DNA from 3 places in the Spirosoma aureum genome. Region 2 is predicted to be linked to each of the others. Evidence: riboswitches for the same ligand, from Rfam matches in the RefSeq annotation. Region 2 holds a riboswitch; each other region holds the start of a gene.
The links. A riboswitch is a leader RNA that binds a small molecule or an ion and turns the genes downstream of it on or off. The one in region 2 is predicted to bind S-adenosylmethionine.
Positions count from the first base shown of each region.

Region 1: it holds a riboswitch for S-adenosylmethionine, as region 2 does, so the genes downstream of both, G8759_RS07780 (homoserine O-acetyltransferase family protein) here and G8759_RS32380 (SusC/RagA family TonB-linked outer membrane protein) in region 2, are expected to answer to the same signal.
Region 3: it holds a riboswitch for S-adenosylmethionine, as region 2 does, so the genes downstream of both, G8759_RS26835 (YceI family protein) here and G8759_RS32380 (SusC/RagA family TonB-linked outer membrane protein) in region 2, are expected to answer to the same signal.

Region 1 covers NZ_CP050063.1:1,926,078-1,931,222, reverse strand. The annotation lists gene G8759_RS07795 (glycosyltransferase family 2 protein) at 1-245, shown strand, start outside; gene G8759_RS07790 (polysaccharide deacetylase family protein) at 182-985, shown strand; gene G8759_RS07785 (DUF721 domain-containing protein) at 1,063-1,389, opposite strand; SAM riboswitch class I at 1,579-1,697, shown strand; gene G8759_RS07780 (homoserine O-acetyltransferase family protein) at 1,875-2,933, shown strand; gene G8759_RS07775 (GDSL-type esterase/lipase family protein) at 3,133-3,741, shown strand; gene G8759_RS07770 (esterase family protein) at 3,796-4,524, shown strand; gene G8759_RS07765 (lipase family protein) at 4,537-5,145, opposite strand, start outside.
Region 2 covers NZ_CP050063.1:8,068,342-8,073,486, forward strand. The annotation lists gene G8759_RS32380 (SusC/RagA family TonB-linked outer membrane protein) at 1-1,604, opposite strand, end outside; SAM riboswitch class I at 1,901-2,000, opposite strand; gene G8759_RS32385 (YeiH family protein) at 2,187-3,461, opposite strand; gene G8759_RS32390 (SLC13 family permease) at 3,521-5,023, opposite strand; gene soxC (sulfite dehydrogenase) at 5,030-5,145, opposite strand, start outside.
Region 3 covers NZ_CP050063.1:6,751,659-6,756,803, reverse strand. The annotation lists gene G8759_RS26840 (glycoside hydrolase family 3 N-terminal domain-containing protein) at 1-1,406, opposite strand, end outside; SAM riboswitch class I at 1,762-1,861, shown strand; gene G8759_RS26835 (YceI family protein) at 2,194-2,823, shown strand; gene G8759_RS26830 (dipeptidase) at 2,896-4,185, shown strand; gene G8759_RS26825 (PD-(D/E)XK nuclease family protein) at 4,590-5,145, opposite strand, start outside.

The DNA.
Region 1 (5,145 bases), 2.8 Mb from region 2:
TCACCAATGCTACCGTTTCCGGCTGGACTACTTTAGTCCTGTTGATGCTGCTCATCGGCGGTGTTCAATTCATCATAATCGGGATCATCGGCGTATATTTGGGAAAAACGTTTGTGGAAGTAAAACAACGCCCGGCTTATATCATCGGCGACACAAGCGACATTGAGGAGACCGTTACAACATGGGAAGCCCCAACCAAAGAGCAACACCCCCTGGGAGGCATATATTATTCACCGTTGATGTAGAAGAGTTTGATACTGCGGTAGAGTTCGGTCACAATATTCCACTGAGTGAGCAAGTGGCCGTTTCAACGCGGGGGCTGCGTTTGCTGGCCGAACGCTTTGACGCAGTTGAGGCTCGTACCACGCTTTTCACTACGGCTAATTATGCCCTTCATGAACCCGAATTAGTCTGGCAGCTTGCTGGTAAGCACGAAATTGCGTCGCACGGCTATTTCCATACGACTTTCGAACCGGCAGATTTGCTTACATCCAGATTAGCGCTGGAGAAATTACTTAATCGTCCGGTAACCGGCTTCCGGCGTGCGCGCATGGGTTTTGTCGACCCCAACGATGTTGAGCAGGCAGGCTATCAGTATAATTCATCGTTGCATCCGACCTGGCTCCCTGGCCGCTATAACCACTGGGGCGAACCACGTCATCCCTTCCGGGAAGCGGGTGTCTGGCAGATTCCGGCATCCGTTACGCCTACCCTACGGTTGCCACTTTTCTGGTTAAGTCTAAAAAACTTTCCGTTTGCTTATTACAAACAACTATGCAGGCAAACGCTTCAAGCCGATGGCTTTCTGAATTTATACGTTCACCCCTGGGAGTTTACGGACCTGTCGGGCTATGAAAAAATCCCGGCTTACGTTCGGCGTCATTCCCGAGAGGAGTTACTTGACCGGGTTGAGGCACTACTTCGCTATTTAAAGCCACAAGGCGAGTTCAGTACAATGCATGAATTTGCCAACTCATTATCGTAAGGAGTCTACGGGATTTTAAAACCGAAAAAGGCATTACTGACCAGTAATGCCTTTTTCGGTTTTAAAATCTAACTTATTCAGATAAATATAACGTCCTCGATAACATCGGTACCCATATCTTTATTTACAAGTTGAATCAGTTTCTGCTTGGCATTGACGAGTTCATTACGCAGTGGAGCTGAAGCGATCTCGATATGTAATTTCCGATCCCTAACGTAGAGACGGTTTGTTCGCGATGCAATCGTTGGCCCCATCATACGTCCCCAGAAGGCTTCGAGGTACGTTTCGTTGAAGCGAGTCTGAAGTTGATACGCTTTCAGCAACTGCCCGATTGCATCCTTCACAGTTGTAGTTCCGGCTACTCGGGTAGCATTTTCACGGTTGTAACGGTAGGTTTGGTTCATCGGGGGGGTGTCTTCGCCACAAAAGTAAATATCCGCCCGATTAAATAAACCTTACTTGCCAACGAAGTCAAAAAAAATAAGGCAACGGTCAGAAAATAGGGTCTGTGTTTGGATTGGCGCGCTTTGGCTAGTATACTTGCGGTATCAAGTCAATTGCCAGACGTCAATCATTTCATACCGACGTCAATTGATTTATAAAGAAGCGAGGAGAGATCAGGCTCTGTGAATCGCTGGCAACCTACCACATGGCAAGGTGCTAACTCCTGCCTAAAGCAACCGCGAAGGCGGACGGTTAGGGACTATAAATCGTTTAATCACATGCGCTACACACGGCACTGTATGCCCTACGAGGCCTACTAAGCATCACTCACCTCATCGCACCGCTAACCGGGAGTGGTTTTGTGCGGTTCCATATGTTTATGGTTTTCAGTGCCGTTATGCCTTCATAATGCCTGAAAACGTTAGGGCAGAAAACGCATTATCCTTTGGACATCCATTATTTTAACTATAAATATTCGTTCCCGCTTGAATCGGGAGAGAGCTTACCGGGTTTTCGGTTAGCTTACACCACACGCGGAACACTGAACAGCGATGGGTCTAACGTTGTCTGGATTTGTCATGCTTTGACCGGCAATGCCGACCCCGGCGACTGGTGGAATGGCATGGTAGGGCCAGGGAAATACTTTAATCCCGATACTGATTTCATCGTCTGTGCCAATATTCTCGGTTCCTGTTATGGCTCAACCGGACCTCTCTCAGTCAATACAACTACAGGAAAGCCCTTCTACCACGATTTCCCGACAATTACCATCCGCGATATGGTTGAAGCGCTGGACCTGTTACGGCAGGAGTTGGGTATCGATAAAATTCATACCTGTATTGGTGGATCCGTTGGCGGAGAACAAGCGGTTGAGTGGGCAATTCTACGCCCGAATCTAATCGAAAATCTTGTTCTGATCGCTGTCAGCGCGGTTGCATCGCCCTGGTGTATTGCCTTCAATGAAGCCCAGCGTATGGCTATTGAAGCTGACCCCACCTGGATCGAACGACGCGACGATGCAGGCGCGTCGGGGATGAAAGCGGCTCGGGCTATGGCCATGATTTCGTATCGTAACTACGATACATATGGCTTTACGCAGGCTCTCGATAACAACGAACAACTCGATGGCTATAAGGCCGCTGGCTATCAACGCTATCAGGGGGAAAAAATAGCCGATCGATTTAATGCCTTTACGTACTGGACGCTGTCGAAGGTAATGGATTCGCACAATGTCGGTCGAAACCGGGGTAGCATTCTGAATGCACTCAACCAGATAAAGGCTCGCGCCCTCGTTGTTGGCATCCGTTCCGATTTGCTGTTTCCAATAGCCGAACAGCAGTTTTTGGCCCGGCATATTCCTAATGCAGTCTACGAAGAGATTGATTCTCTGTATGGCCACGACGGATTTCTGATCGAATTCCGCCCCTTGGGCAGCATTCTCCGAAAATGGATGGCTTCAGCCACGTCTGATTCAAACAAAATGGCCGAAGCAGTAAAAAAGTAAAGCATCAGCCCTTCAATCGCATGAAGCTTTCTTCAACCTGCGGGTAGTATCACTAAAAAATTATTGACTAATGGCAAACGGGTTTATAAAGATTTGACAACACATTTGTCAGCTTATGAGTTAACCCATTCCGGTGCAGTAATCTATTCATGCGGGTTGTAAGAAGCCATTAGGTAACCCTTAATCATACAATAACCAGATGGTCTGGTACGAAGACGACGTTCGGCAACTCGAAGCCAAAATCAAGTTAGTTCATCCCGCATCCGATCGGGTTGTGTTTTATGGTAGTTCATCGATTCGACTTTGGTCGACGCTGGCTCAGGATTTTCCGCAAATCGATACGCTTAATTTAGGATTTGGCGGTTCAACATTAGCGGCCTGTGCCTGGTTTTTTGACCGACTGGTTGTTCCGGCAAATCCTAAATCCATTGTATTTTATGCAGGTGATAACGACCTGGGCGACGGTCGCCATCCTGAGGAAGTTTACCTGTTTTTTTGCGCACTGGCCGATAAAATGCGCCGGGAGCTACCTGATGTACCGCTGTTTTTTCTAACGATCAAACTAAGTCCGGCACGCTGGGGAATTGGCGATAGGATTCGCCTGACAAACAGACTCATTGCCGACGAAGTGGCTAAAAACCCCGCTTTTCGAACCATCGACATGACTTCTCCCTTATTGGGTAACGATGGCCGGCCACGTCGCGAATTTTTTGAAGGCGATGGACTTCATCTTAACCAGGCTGGTTATCAGGTATGGAAAGGAATCTTACAGGAATCGCAGATTTTTAATAATTTGTTTACCTACTAAGTTAGCCTGATTTGCCCTCTCTGATGCAATTTCACCCAATCTATCACCTTCCTTATGCATCGTGAGTATCATAAATGGTTCAGTCCAAATCTGAATCGTGACATGGAGTTGCTTGTCTTCGGCCATTCGGGGGCTCGTGTACTTGTCTTTCCGACCCGACGAGGTCGTTTTTATGAGTACGAAGAGTTGGGCCTTGTAAATGCCCTGGCCGACCGACTTGAAAACGGCTGGCTCCAACTTTTTTGTGTGGATAGCGTGGATCGGGAAAGTATTTATAACCGCTATATTCCTCCACCAGAACGTATTAAGCGGCATGGGCAATATGAAGAGTATATCCTGAATGAAGTTCTGCCATTTTCGCGTCTGAAAAATCCGCAGCCCTTCATGATTTCGCACGGGTGCAGTTTGGGAGCCTATCATGCGGCAAACATTGCCTTTCGTCATCCGCAATGGTTTGGCAAATTAGTGGCGCTCAGTGGCCGATACGATTTATCGGCTCCGGTAGCTGAGTTCCGGGGGTTATTCGATAATTATTATGATGAGGATATTTATTTCCATAATCCCAATCATTTCCTCCCGAATTTGGGCGATGGTATTGTCCTCGACGAATTGCGACGAATGCAGATTGTTATGACCGTGGGAGCTGCCGACCCATTTCTGAACAGTAATCTGGCCTTAAGCGAAACCCTTGGGCTAAAAAACGTATCACACGAATTCTACATCTGGGACGGGCGGGCGCATCAGGCCGACGACTGGTACAAAATGGTGCAGATATACCTCTAGTCGTTATTCTGGTTAGGGTAATTTAGCGGCCAGATTCAGGTATGGCTCCAGTAAATGATGTACAAAAATCGTTTTTTTGTTGTCAGGGTATTTTTTAAAGTACGCTTCGTCGGCCAATAGAATAACAAATGTTCCCGTCCGGACGTAATGACTGGATTGATAAAACGTTGGTGGAATGTATTCTTTCAGGTTTGTTTTTACATATTTCCCCGCAAACTGACCCAGATATTTTTGATAATTCTTCCGCGCCTTCTGGGCTGGTTTAGATAACTTGTTGAACACATATTTCAATGCCAGATTCTTTGGGAATTTCTGTTTTTTCAATAAATCCGGAATATTGGCAAACGGGTTTGTCTGATTAAAATCTTCAAGTGTCTGGATGGTAATCGGCATCTCGGGAACCCAGTCGGCAGAATTGACGACATTAAACCCCCAACCACCGGCTGTCAATGCTTCATACTCATAGGCATAAAACAGATTGCCGGGCTTAGGTGCAGCACTACAATACGTTTTAAATTGAACAGTTGGCGGAATTTTACCCTGCCGTTGCAATTGCTTCAAATGAGACGTCATCAGGTAGCCAATGGCTCCGCCCTGGCTATGCCCCATGATGTAAAAATT
Region 2 (5,145 bases):
TTGGCCCAGTCCCAGTTATCGCGAACGGCACTGACATTGGTGGCCGAACCCTTACTCGAATAGCCGTTCCCCTGCGTCGGGCTGTCGAAACTGATGTTGTCGGTTCGCAGCCGGTCAATGGAGTAGGTCGTTGTAAAGTCGAGGTTCTTCAGCAGTTTGGCGTTCGCACTGAAACTGCCGATGATCCGGTCGTTTTCGGAGGAATATCGGTTTAAATCCAGCAACGCCACCGGGTTTCCGAAATTACTGATCACCTGGTTGTTGCCCATGCCGATTGTGTTCGGACTGGCCGGATTGATGCTATAGCTCCCATCTGGATTATAGACAGGCACATTGGGTGGCAGAGCAATGGCTAAACGGGCGGCCGAGACCAGCAGGAAGGTCGTATTGGGCGTTGAACCCGAGTAGGGCGACAGATTGAAACTGGTATTATAAGAAACACTCGCTTTCAGCTTCAGCCAGTTCGTGATGTCCTGATCGATATTAAACCGGGCACCTTTGCGGTTAAAATCATTTCCTTTCAGAATTCCCTGCTGTTTAGTGTAGTTGGCCGAGAAATAATAGGTCGTCGATTTTGTACCACCCGACACGCTGATGTTATGGCTTTGTGACACACCCGTCCGGTAGATGTAATCGTACCATCGGGTATCGACGGGCGAACCATCGGGGTTATTATTCGGAAAGAAAAGTGCCGATGCTACGTTGTCGTTGTTCTGATTGCCGCCCAGAATCTTGGCATTTAACACAGCCTCATTCTTGATGGCTATGTATTGTTCAGCATTCAATAGCTTAGGTAGCCGAACCGTTTCGGAAGCGCCAACCCAGGTTTCGTAACTGATCCGTGGCTTGCCTTCTTTTCCGCGCTTGGTGGTGATCAGCAAAACACCCGCAGCAGCCCGTGAACCGTAAATAGAAGTCGAAGCAGCATCTTTCAGCACGTCGATCGATTCAATATCGGCGGGGTTGATGTCGCCGAGCGGATTGTTGGGTACAGCCGTACTAGCCGACACATTTCCCGTATTGATAGGAATACCATCGACCACAACCAGCGGGTATGAACTCAGCGAGATTGAATTTACTCCGCGAATCCGGATCACGGGTGGGTTATTGAGTACGCCATTGGGCTGCGCAATACTTACTCCGGCGGCCCGCCCCTGGAGGGCCTGATCGAAACTTTGTACGGGTTGTTGTTTGATCGCGTCACCGTTGACCCGCACCGCCGATCCGGTAAATTCGGCTTTTGTCTGCGTACCATAGCCAACCACCATCACTTCGCTGAGCTGCTTCGTATCGGCACTCAGGTCTATTGAAAAAACCGTCCGGCCCTGTACAGGTTGCTCCACCGACGAATAACCAATAAATGAGAAAATCAGGGTTGCGTTTGAAGGGGCGTTCAGTTTAAATCGCCCTTCCTGGTCAGATGTTGTGCCCGTGGTGCTACCCTTCACCACAACCGATACTCCGGGCAACCCTTCCCCGGTTGCTTTATCCCTGATTGTTCCAGAAACAGACTGTCCTTGGGCTAATGCATTTTGTGAAAGCCATAAAAGGGCAATGTTCAAATGCAGTAAGCGGTAAAACGTACGTAAAGCTTTGTGTGTCATGGTGTTTGCATCTAGACTATAAATTGCTGTTGAATTTATAGGAATCAATTATTAATGCATATATTCTATATATTAAGTAGAATATATTGATACAGAATAAATCAGCGGGAGCTACTTAGCTTACATATCGAGATGGGTTACGAATAACCGATCAACCGTTCAGCCAATAGGTCGTTGGTCCGCCAATCAACAAGGGCAACAACAGAATTGTAGAACCGAACTGCGGGAATGCCTGAATTTACAGGAGCCGGAAGAAGATATTTGGGTAATCATGCCTGTCCGCCGGAGCGGGTGTAAATTTATAGTTCCTAACCAATTAGGCAGGTTAGCACGGTTTCCAACTGGAACGTTGCTAAGGGTTCAATGAGCCTGTCTCTCCCCCTTTCGGTATAAATCCACAGCTACTTTGCAGGTAGTAAGTGTAAGACGATTCAAATATAGAGCCTCTGTTTTCAAAAAAGCAACAAATTCCTATATAATCTATAAGAAAAGAATACTTTTCTTGAAAATTTACTACTTCACCCGCTGATTAGCGTAGAATTTTATGTTGATCAGGCCAGTACCCCAGCCCGATCGTAAAGCTTACCGAAACAGAAAATACGCGATTAGTAGCGTTATAAAAATATTGAATGTCTGGGCAATCAAAAAGGCGTAAAGCGGTCGACGGTTTTCAGCTTTGAACAGATCCGCAAAGCGGGTTTCAAGGCCAATGCTGGTGAATGCCAGCGCAAACCATAGTCCCTGAAGGCTCTTCAGACTTCCTTTCACACTATCTACAGTTTCCGCATCTAACACAAAGGAGAACAGCAATGATGCCCCCAGAAAGCCCAGAATAAACTTCGGAAACCGCTCCCAGATGACACCCAAAGTTGGTTTACTGGCCTGCACATCGGCAGACTGGTTTTTAGTATAGGTCCAGTATACGCTAATGGCGAAAGCGGCCACGCCCAGCAACACATTCTGCGAAAATTTGACAATGGTGCTGATTTTTAAAGCCTCATCGCCCGCTAATGTTCCCGATGCCACGACTGCACCGGTTGTATCGATCGTTCCGCCCAGCCAGGCTCCCGTTACTTCCGGCGACAAGCCGAGCGCGTGTGCTGCATAAGGCATGAACAACATCATTGGAATGGCCGTAATCAGTACCAGCGAGATAACATAGGAAAGTTTTTTGCTATCGCCCTGAATCGCGCCCGAGGTTGCAATGGCTGCCGACACGCCACAAATCGACACCGCCGACGCCAGCATCATGGTCAGTTCATCGTCTATTTTAAGTCGCTTACTGATCCAGTAGGCAAAATACCAGACCGACACCACCACCACCAAAGCCTGTACCAAGCCCAGTGATCCGGCTTTCAGAATATCGCCAAAAATGACAGTCGTTCCCAGCAGTACCAGTCCTATTTTGACGAACAGCTCCGTAGCCAGCGCGCCTTTCAACCAGTCGGGTAGCTGAACCAGATTACCCACCAGCAGACCAATGCTTAAGCTAAAAATGACCGCTTCCAGGTTCAGATCTTTCAGCGTTTTATTTCCAGCCAGCACCAGGGCCAATAGTGTTAGCCCAAAAATGATCGGGAACCCGAACAGTGTGGACCGCAATGGTTTGCCCGTTAAAATGGCACCAATAAGGGCAATGGCGTACGTGAAACCGAATTGTTCGAGAATTATCAGTCCGTTTTTAACACTCAACACCGTAGCTGTCAGATCGCTACCCTCTTTCCAGCCAAACGCAGGCACAGGAATCACTATACCCGAAAGCGAGAGACCAATAATCAGCAGGCCAAGCACCACGACGGTCCAGTCTTCGGTCAGTGCCGGTTTGGTTTTGGTGATTGGTTCAGCAATAGTTTCCATGTAATCAGTTGGTTTGAGAAAGGTTAATTCGTTTTTGTCTGGTGGTTTAGTTGGTCTGTTCAGTTAGTCATCCATTTGTAGGTACTACCAAACGCAATCAGCAGCAGGAAACCTACTAATGCCAGTAGCAACCCGGCTTTGATCATATCCCGAATAGTAACCTGGCTGGTTGCCAGCACAATGGCGTTTGGTGGTGTCGACATGGGCAGCACGAACGCAAAACTAGCCGCAAACGTTACGGGGGCACCCAGCAGAATCGGATCGATACCGGTGGCAGTAGCAATACCAAAAACCATCGGAAGAGCCGCCGTTGCCAGTGGCGTATTGGCAATGATTATTTTCAGTAACAACGTGATGCCTACCAGCGCGACAAGCAATCCGCTGTAGTCATGCGTACCTGACGACGCAACAGTATCGCCGATCAGCCCGATAATGCCGGAGCTTTCGAGTGTTTTGGCCAGCGCCAGCCCTCCGCCGATCATGAACAGAATGCCCCAAGGTAACTTGTTCATGCTACTCCAGTCGAATAAAAAGCCGGTTTTACTGGTCGGGTCAGGAGTCAGGAAGAGCAGTAAAGCACCGCTCATGCCAATGATGGTGTCGTTCAGAAAATCGGCACCCAGCCATTTCACGAAAAACGCCCGAAAAATCCACCCGATGGCCGTGAGCAGAAATAACGCACTGACAGCATATTCGGAATACCGTATCGGTCCTAACGCCGTCAGTTTATCCCGAATGATGGCCGATGCATCAGGTAACGCATGGCCTCTCACCGGAAACAGGAGCCGGACCAGAATGAGGTATGTGGCCGTAAGCATCAATACTGCCAGTGGAAATCCGACAACAAACCAGCCCGTAAACGAAATATCAGTTTTGTAGGAATCGCGCAGGAAACCCAGCAGCACCCCATTGGTCGGTGTGCCAATGGTGGTAGCAATACCTCCAATACTGGCTGAATAGGCGAGTCCCAGCAGCAAACTCACTGCAAAAGGGCGAAACTGGCGCTCCTGACCCGCTCGCCGGAAATCGTCTTCCAGCAAATGAAGCACCGACTGGGCAATGGGCAGCATCAGCAGCGCAGCGGCCGTATTGTTCACCCACATACTAACAAAAGCAGTAGCCACCATGAAGCCCAGCACCAGCCGGTGGCTGGCCGTTCCGATCAGTCGCACGATATGCAGTGCAATGCGGGTGTGCAGGTTGTGCCGTTCAACCGCCAGCGCGAACACAAAGCCCGACAGAAACAACAGGATCGTGGGATTCGTATAATTGGCGGCCGTAGTCGGCAGATCCAGAATGGCCAGCGCCGGGAACAATACTATGGGTAAAAAAGCCGTTACGGGCAGGGCAACGGCTTCGCTAATCCACCAGACCATCATCCAGGCTGCAACGCCAATAACCAGCTGCATTTTTGGCGCAATTGGCAACAATTCACCATATCCCAATACCCAAAAGAGCAGGGGTCCGGCCAGCAACAGGCTATATTTCAGCCAGTGAGCAGGCACCACGGCCCTTCGAACAGTGTCAGGATGGACTAATTCCGGAATTGTCGTATTTTCCATAATCGCTTATCGAAAATTTTCGGGCCGGTTCAGCACACGCCCATCGGGTTTGATCTGCCAGACCGTAATCGGGTTAAAATGATAGCCGCCAGTATCGGCACCCCGAGCATCAATGAGTTGAG
Region 3 (5,145 bases), 1.3 Mb from region 2:
TTGAGCGAATCCCGAACCTGAGCCAGTGTCGAATCGGGGGTTTTGGAGGTAATATTGAAGTGGTCAACCAGTGTGTAGTTGGCGGCCATTTTCTGAAAAGCCGTTACCTTATCGCTTTCGATGGCTACTGATGCAATCCGTAATGTATCCAGCCGTTGCAGGGGCAACAGGTTATTGGTATTTTTCAGAACAGTCAGGCTCGCTTCGGTGAGTTTGCGGTTGAGCAGGTCATCGCTAACCGGATTCAGGTCGCTGACCAGATTATCGAGCACAATGGGTTTATATTGATTCAAACCAACCCACGCCTTCGCGCGCAACACTTTCAGACAGCGGGCGTCCAGCGATTCCTGGGTCATGCGACCGGTGGCTATTGCCTGTTTAATCTGAGCCAGAGCCGCCGGAACATCTTCGGTAAACTCCAGGACATCCATGCCCGCTTCCAGACCAAGCTCATCGGCCTGACCAGACGGGAAATATTTTGTAACGCCCTTCATGTTCATCGCGTCTGAGAAAATCAATCCCTGAAAACCCAGTTCGTTTTTGAGCAGGTTGGTGACGATGGCGGGCGAAAGCGTTGAGGGGCGGTTACGGGTTGTGTCGAGGGAGGGGATGCTCAGGTGAGCGATCATCACACCGGCAGCCCCGGCGTTGATCAACTGTTTGAACGGATACAATTCCAGCGAGTCGAGTTGCGCCCGGCTTTTATTGATCAGGGGTAAATCATAGTGCGAATCGGTACCTGTGTCGCCATGGCCGGGGAAGTGTTTCAGGCTGGTTAACAGATGGTTATCCTGCATGCCCCGCATATAGGCAAGGGCTTTGCGCGCAACCGCATATTTATCTTCTCCAAACGATCGAAAGTTAATAACCGGGTTATTGGGATTATTATTGACATCGACCGAGGGGGCAAAGTTGACATGAACACCTAACCGACGGGCTTGTTTCGCCAGATTGGCCCCCATGGTATAGATGAGTGAATCGTTGCCCTGCATGGCTCCGAGGGTCATCTGATAGGGGTAGCGAACCGTACTATCCAACCGCATGGCCAGACCCCACTCGGCGTCCATCGCAATTAAAAGGGGCACCGTCGAAAGCGCCTGTAAGCGATTGGTGAGTTTTGCCTGCCGGATTGGCCCTCCCTGAAACATGACTACTCCGCCAAGCTTGTAGGTTCTAACCAGATTGACGAGCGAATCTTCATAGGCGGGTTTTCGGTTCGAGTAGCCCGAAACCATGATCAACTGACCGATGCGTTCATCGGGTGTCAGCGTTGCAAAGACCGAGTCGGCCCAGCGGTTCTGACTGGCATTAAGTTGCAGGAAAGAAGGGGTTGTTGACTGCGAAAAAGCCTTTGTGAGAAAAATAACGTTGATGAAAGTAATAATCAGGAGCCGACAATAAGGCATGAGCGAAAAAATTGGGTCGTGAAGGGTCAAAAATACGAAAAGGTATGCTACAACACACTCCTTACGACTTGCTCTATGTGCTGGATTAATTTACTGGATGGTTTAAATCTGTATTTGTATCGCTTCTGTAAACAAAATTGCGCGGGCCAAACGAACGGTTCGACCTACACGATTTATTCACCGGCAACGAATAGCCGGTTTTTGTACCTTCTGATTTCAGGCTTACGTAAAGTGAAGGCCATTACTAGTTGGAAAAATAAAAAAATAACAAAATCTATAGGAGAAGTTTGCTTTTCTGGAAACGAGTCTTTTATCTTTGAGCGATCTTACACTTACTACCTGCAAAGTAGCTGTGGATTTATACCGAAAGGGGGAGAGACAGGCTCTTTGAACCCTTAGCAACTTGCCAGTTGGCGATAGTGCTAACCTGCCTACTTCGATAGGAACTATAAATTTACATTCCATGATTACGCACGCCAAACGCTGCTTTTCTCATTTTCCCGGAACTGTCTGCTTCCCAAATCTCATTTCCTGTTGAGTCGTTCTATTCGGCTGATTTCGCTTTAATCAGAAAATTCTAATTATTGATGAGTCACCATATCGGTATTCACTACTATATTCTATAAATTCTATAGAACAAATAGATAATATGAATTTTGTCATGACTCGATGACCACTTGTATATCTATCTGTTGGCTAGGACTATCGGGTAGGGCCAAAAGTTTCGTGTTCCGATATATCAAATCCAGAAACTAAATACAAAAAAATGCCGCTTCGGAAGATCGCTATGAAAAAGACAATCCAACTCCTGTTTGGCCTGACGGCCCTCTCGCTGATTTCGGTTGCAAACCCGACTCCGCCAAAATCGAAAGAAGTCACGTATAAAGTCGATACCCAACAGAGCAAACTAATCTGGACGGGTAAAAAAGTAACCGGTGAGCATACGGGACTGGCTCCCATCAGTAGCGGTTCGCTGTTGCTGACAGGAGGGAAATTGAAAAGTGGTTCGTTTGAGGTTAACCTGAAGGCGTTGACCGTGACTGATTTAACCGATGCGGATAAGAACGCCAAGTTGGTAGGGCACCTTAAAAATGACGACTTTTTCGCGGTAGAAAAGTATCCGACGGCCCGATTCGTCATCACGTCGGTAACGCAAACGGGCATCGGGAAATACGATGTGGAGGGGAAACTGACCATTAAAGGCATTACGAACGAAATCAAATTTCCGGCTCAGTTTAAAACAGAAAATAACAGGCTGACCGCAACGGCCAACGTAACGGTTGACCGGACAAAATATGGCATCAACTATGGCTCAAAAAGCTTCTTCGAAACTATTGGCGACAAAGCGATTTACGACGACTTCTCACTCGACATAACGCTGGTAGCTATATCGTCGAGTGCAGTCGCGAGTCGGTAAAAACGATAATCAGGTGATTGTTACGTGTCCACTTCATCAACAACTAGAAATCAACTTTCATCAAGCTACACTATGATACCTTCCCAGTTTTTCACCACCGGGCTTGCCTGGTCGTTAGCCCTTGGGCTTACGGCCAGTGCACAGCAAGTTCCGGTCAAGTCAGACTCCCTAACCGATGCGGTCGTGCGTCGGGTGCATAAATACGCCCTAACCATCGATCCGCATCTGGATATTCTTGCTGATTTTAACACCGCCGGTAATGATGCCGGAACGGAAACAAAAGGCCAGTTTGATCTGCCGAAACTGGAAAGGGGCGACCTTGACGTTGCGACGGTGGCCTTGTTTGCCGGTACGGCCAAAAAGACCCCGGAAAATATTGCCACAGCCCGAAAAGAGGTCGATACGAAGTTGGCCGCATTACGTCGGTTTGTGAGCCAGCACCCCGACCGGCTTGAATTTGCCTACACGGCGGCCGATCTGGAACGGATTCCGGCAAAAGGGAAACATGCCATTTTACTAAGCTTTCTGAATGCTTTCTCGCTCGGTAAAGACCTGACTCAGTTGTCATTGCTTCACCGGGAGGGTGTACGGGTGTTTGGTCTGACGCATGCCGGTAACAACGACTGGGCTGATTCATCACGGCCGTCGGTGGGATTTGACGACAAACCCGACGAACTGGGTGGATTATCGGCGTTGGGCAGGCAATCGGTTTCGGACCTGAACCGACTCGGCGCTATTATCGATGTGTCGCAGTTGACACCAGCAGGCGTTTTGCAGACAATTCAGTTGAGTCGTGCACCTGTTATTGCTTCTCATTCGGCGGTGCGGGGGCGGGTCGATGCTACGCGTAACCTCAATAATGACGAACTCAAAGCCATTGCTGCCAATGGGGGTGTGGTGAGTATTGTCGCCTTTTCGGCCTACTTGCACCCATCGGCAGAGCAGTTAGCTAACTACAAAAAGAACGTTTGGGAGCCGTTTGGTCTGCAACCCGGCGACGATGCCAAGTCGAAACTCAATGCAGCCGATTATCAGAAATTTCAGGCTGCCTATCGTGAATTCTCGAGTAGTGGCTACAAATACACCAACCTGGCCGATTACCTGGACGCGGTCGATTACGCCGTTCGACTGATCGGCATCGATCACGTTGGCCTGGCTTCTGACTTCAATCATGGCGGTGGCGTAACCGGCTATGCTCATGTTGGCGAGTTGCCTAATGTGACCCGCGAATTGCTCAAACGCGGTTATTCGGAGGAAGAGATTCGAAAACTCTGGGGCGGAAATTTCCTGCGCGTATTTCGCGAAGTAGAAGCGACAGCAAAGGAATTGCAGCGGGAACATAAACTGGCCGCTAAACAATGAAACGCTTCCTGCATAACCGCTGATCTGATTCATGGGGCAGATAAATGACTATAAGCCAGTAGTAAACGAAAAAGCATTGACCGATCTGGACACGCTAATCAACGACCGATCGGGTGAAAACAGTAGATAGCAGGAAGTAGCCGTTCGAGCAACGTAAACGTCTTGCACATGATAGGTGAGTAGTACCCACTGCGTCAGCCGACCCTTCCCATCGGGGGTCGGACTGACAACAGTATTACTAATGCCGACAATCCAAACACCTGATCGCATTTTTACATCGTGCGAATCAGGATAAGCTAAGTATACATTTTGAGTGCCCAACAAGCCCTACAATTCCGGCCGGCCATTGATCAGGGCTGGCCGGGTAGGCACAAGCAGATTATCCATTCAGTATAAATGGCTGGTTAGTGTCGTCGGGCGTCGGCATCGTCGCCTGGTGCTACGAATATTTTTTTATCTGTAATCAGCGGTCGGTGTTCTTCCAGAAATGCCTTGAATAAACGAATATCCTCCAGTTGCTTATCGATCGGGTGGGTCAGGGTATAACTCTCGACATATGCTTCGGTACGGCCACCTGGCTGAAATTCAGCAATCACGTATTCCATGAGTTTGATCCCTTTGCGCTTAAGGGCGTGGAGGTACAGATTCTGGTGGTTATGAACATAGCGGCCGGGCTGGTAAGAGGCCGTTGTCTTTATATCGACGGCCTTGAATTTTCCGATTAGATCGACATAGCCGTAGAATAACACATCGTCAATCTGCCATTGGCAATAGACCTGCGTTTCGACAATAGGGCGGGGGAGAAGCTTACGGACTTTTCGGAGAATTTCGGCATCAAAACGATCTTCGTCGGTACCTTTTACGACCGCTTCTTCAAAAGAAATACCACGCTCCTGCGCTGCTGTGGTCGGTGTTGGCACACGATTGATCGAGTCGATCAACTCCTGTGCAGAGAGATTC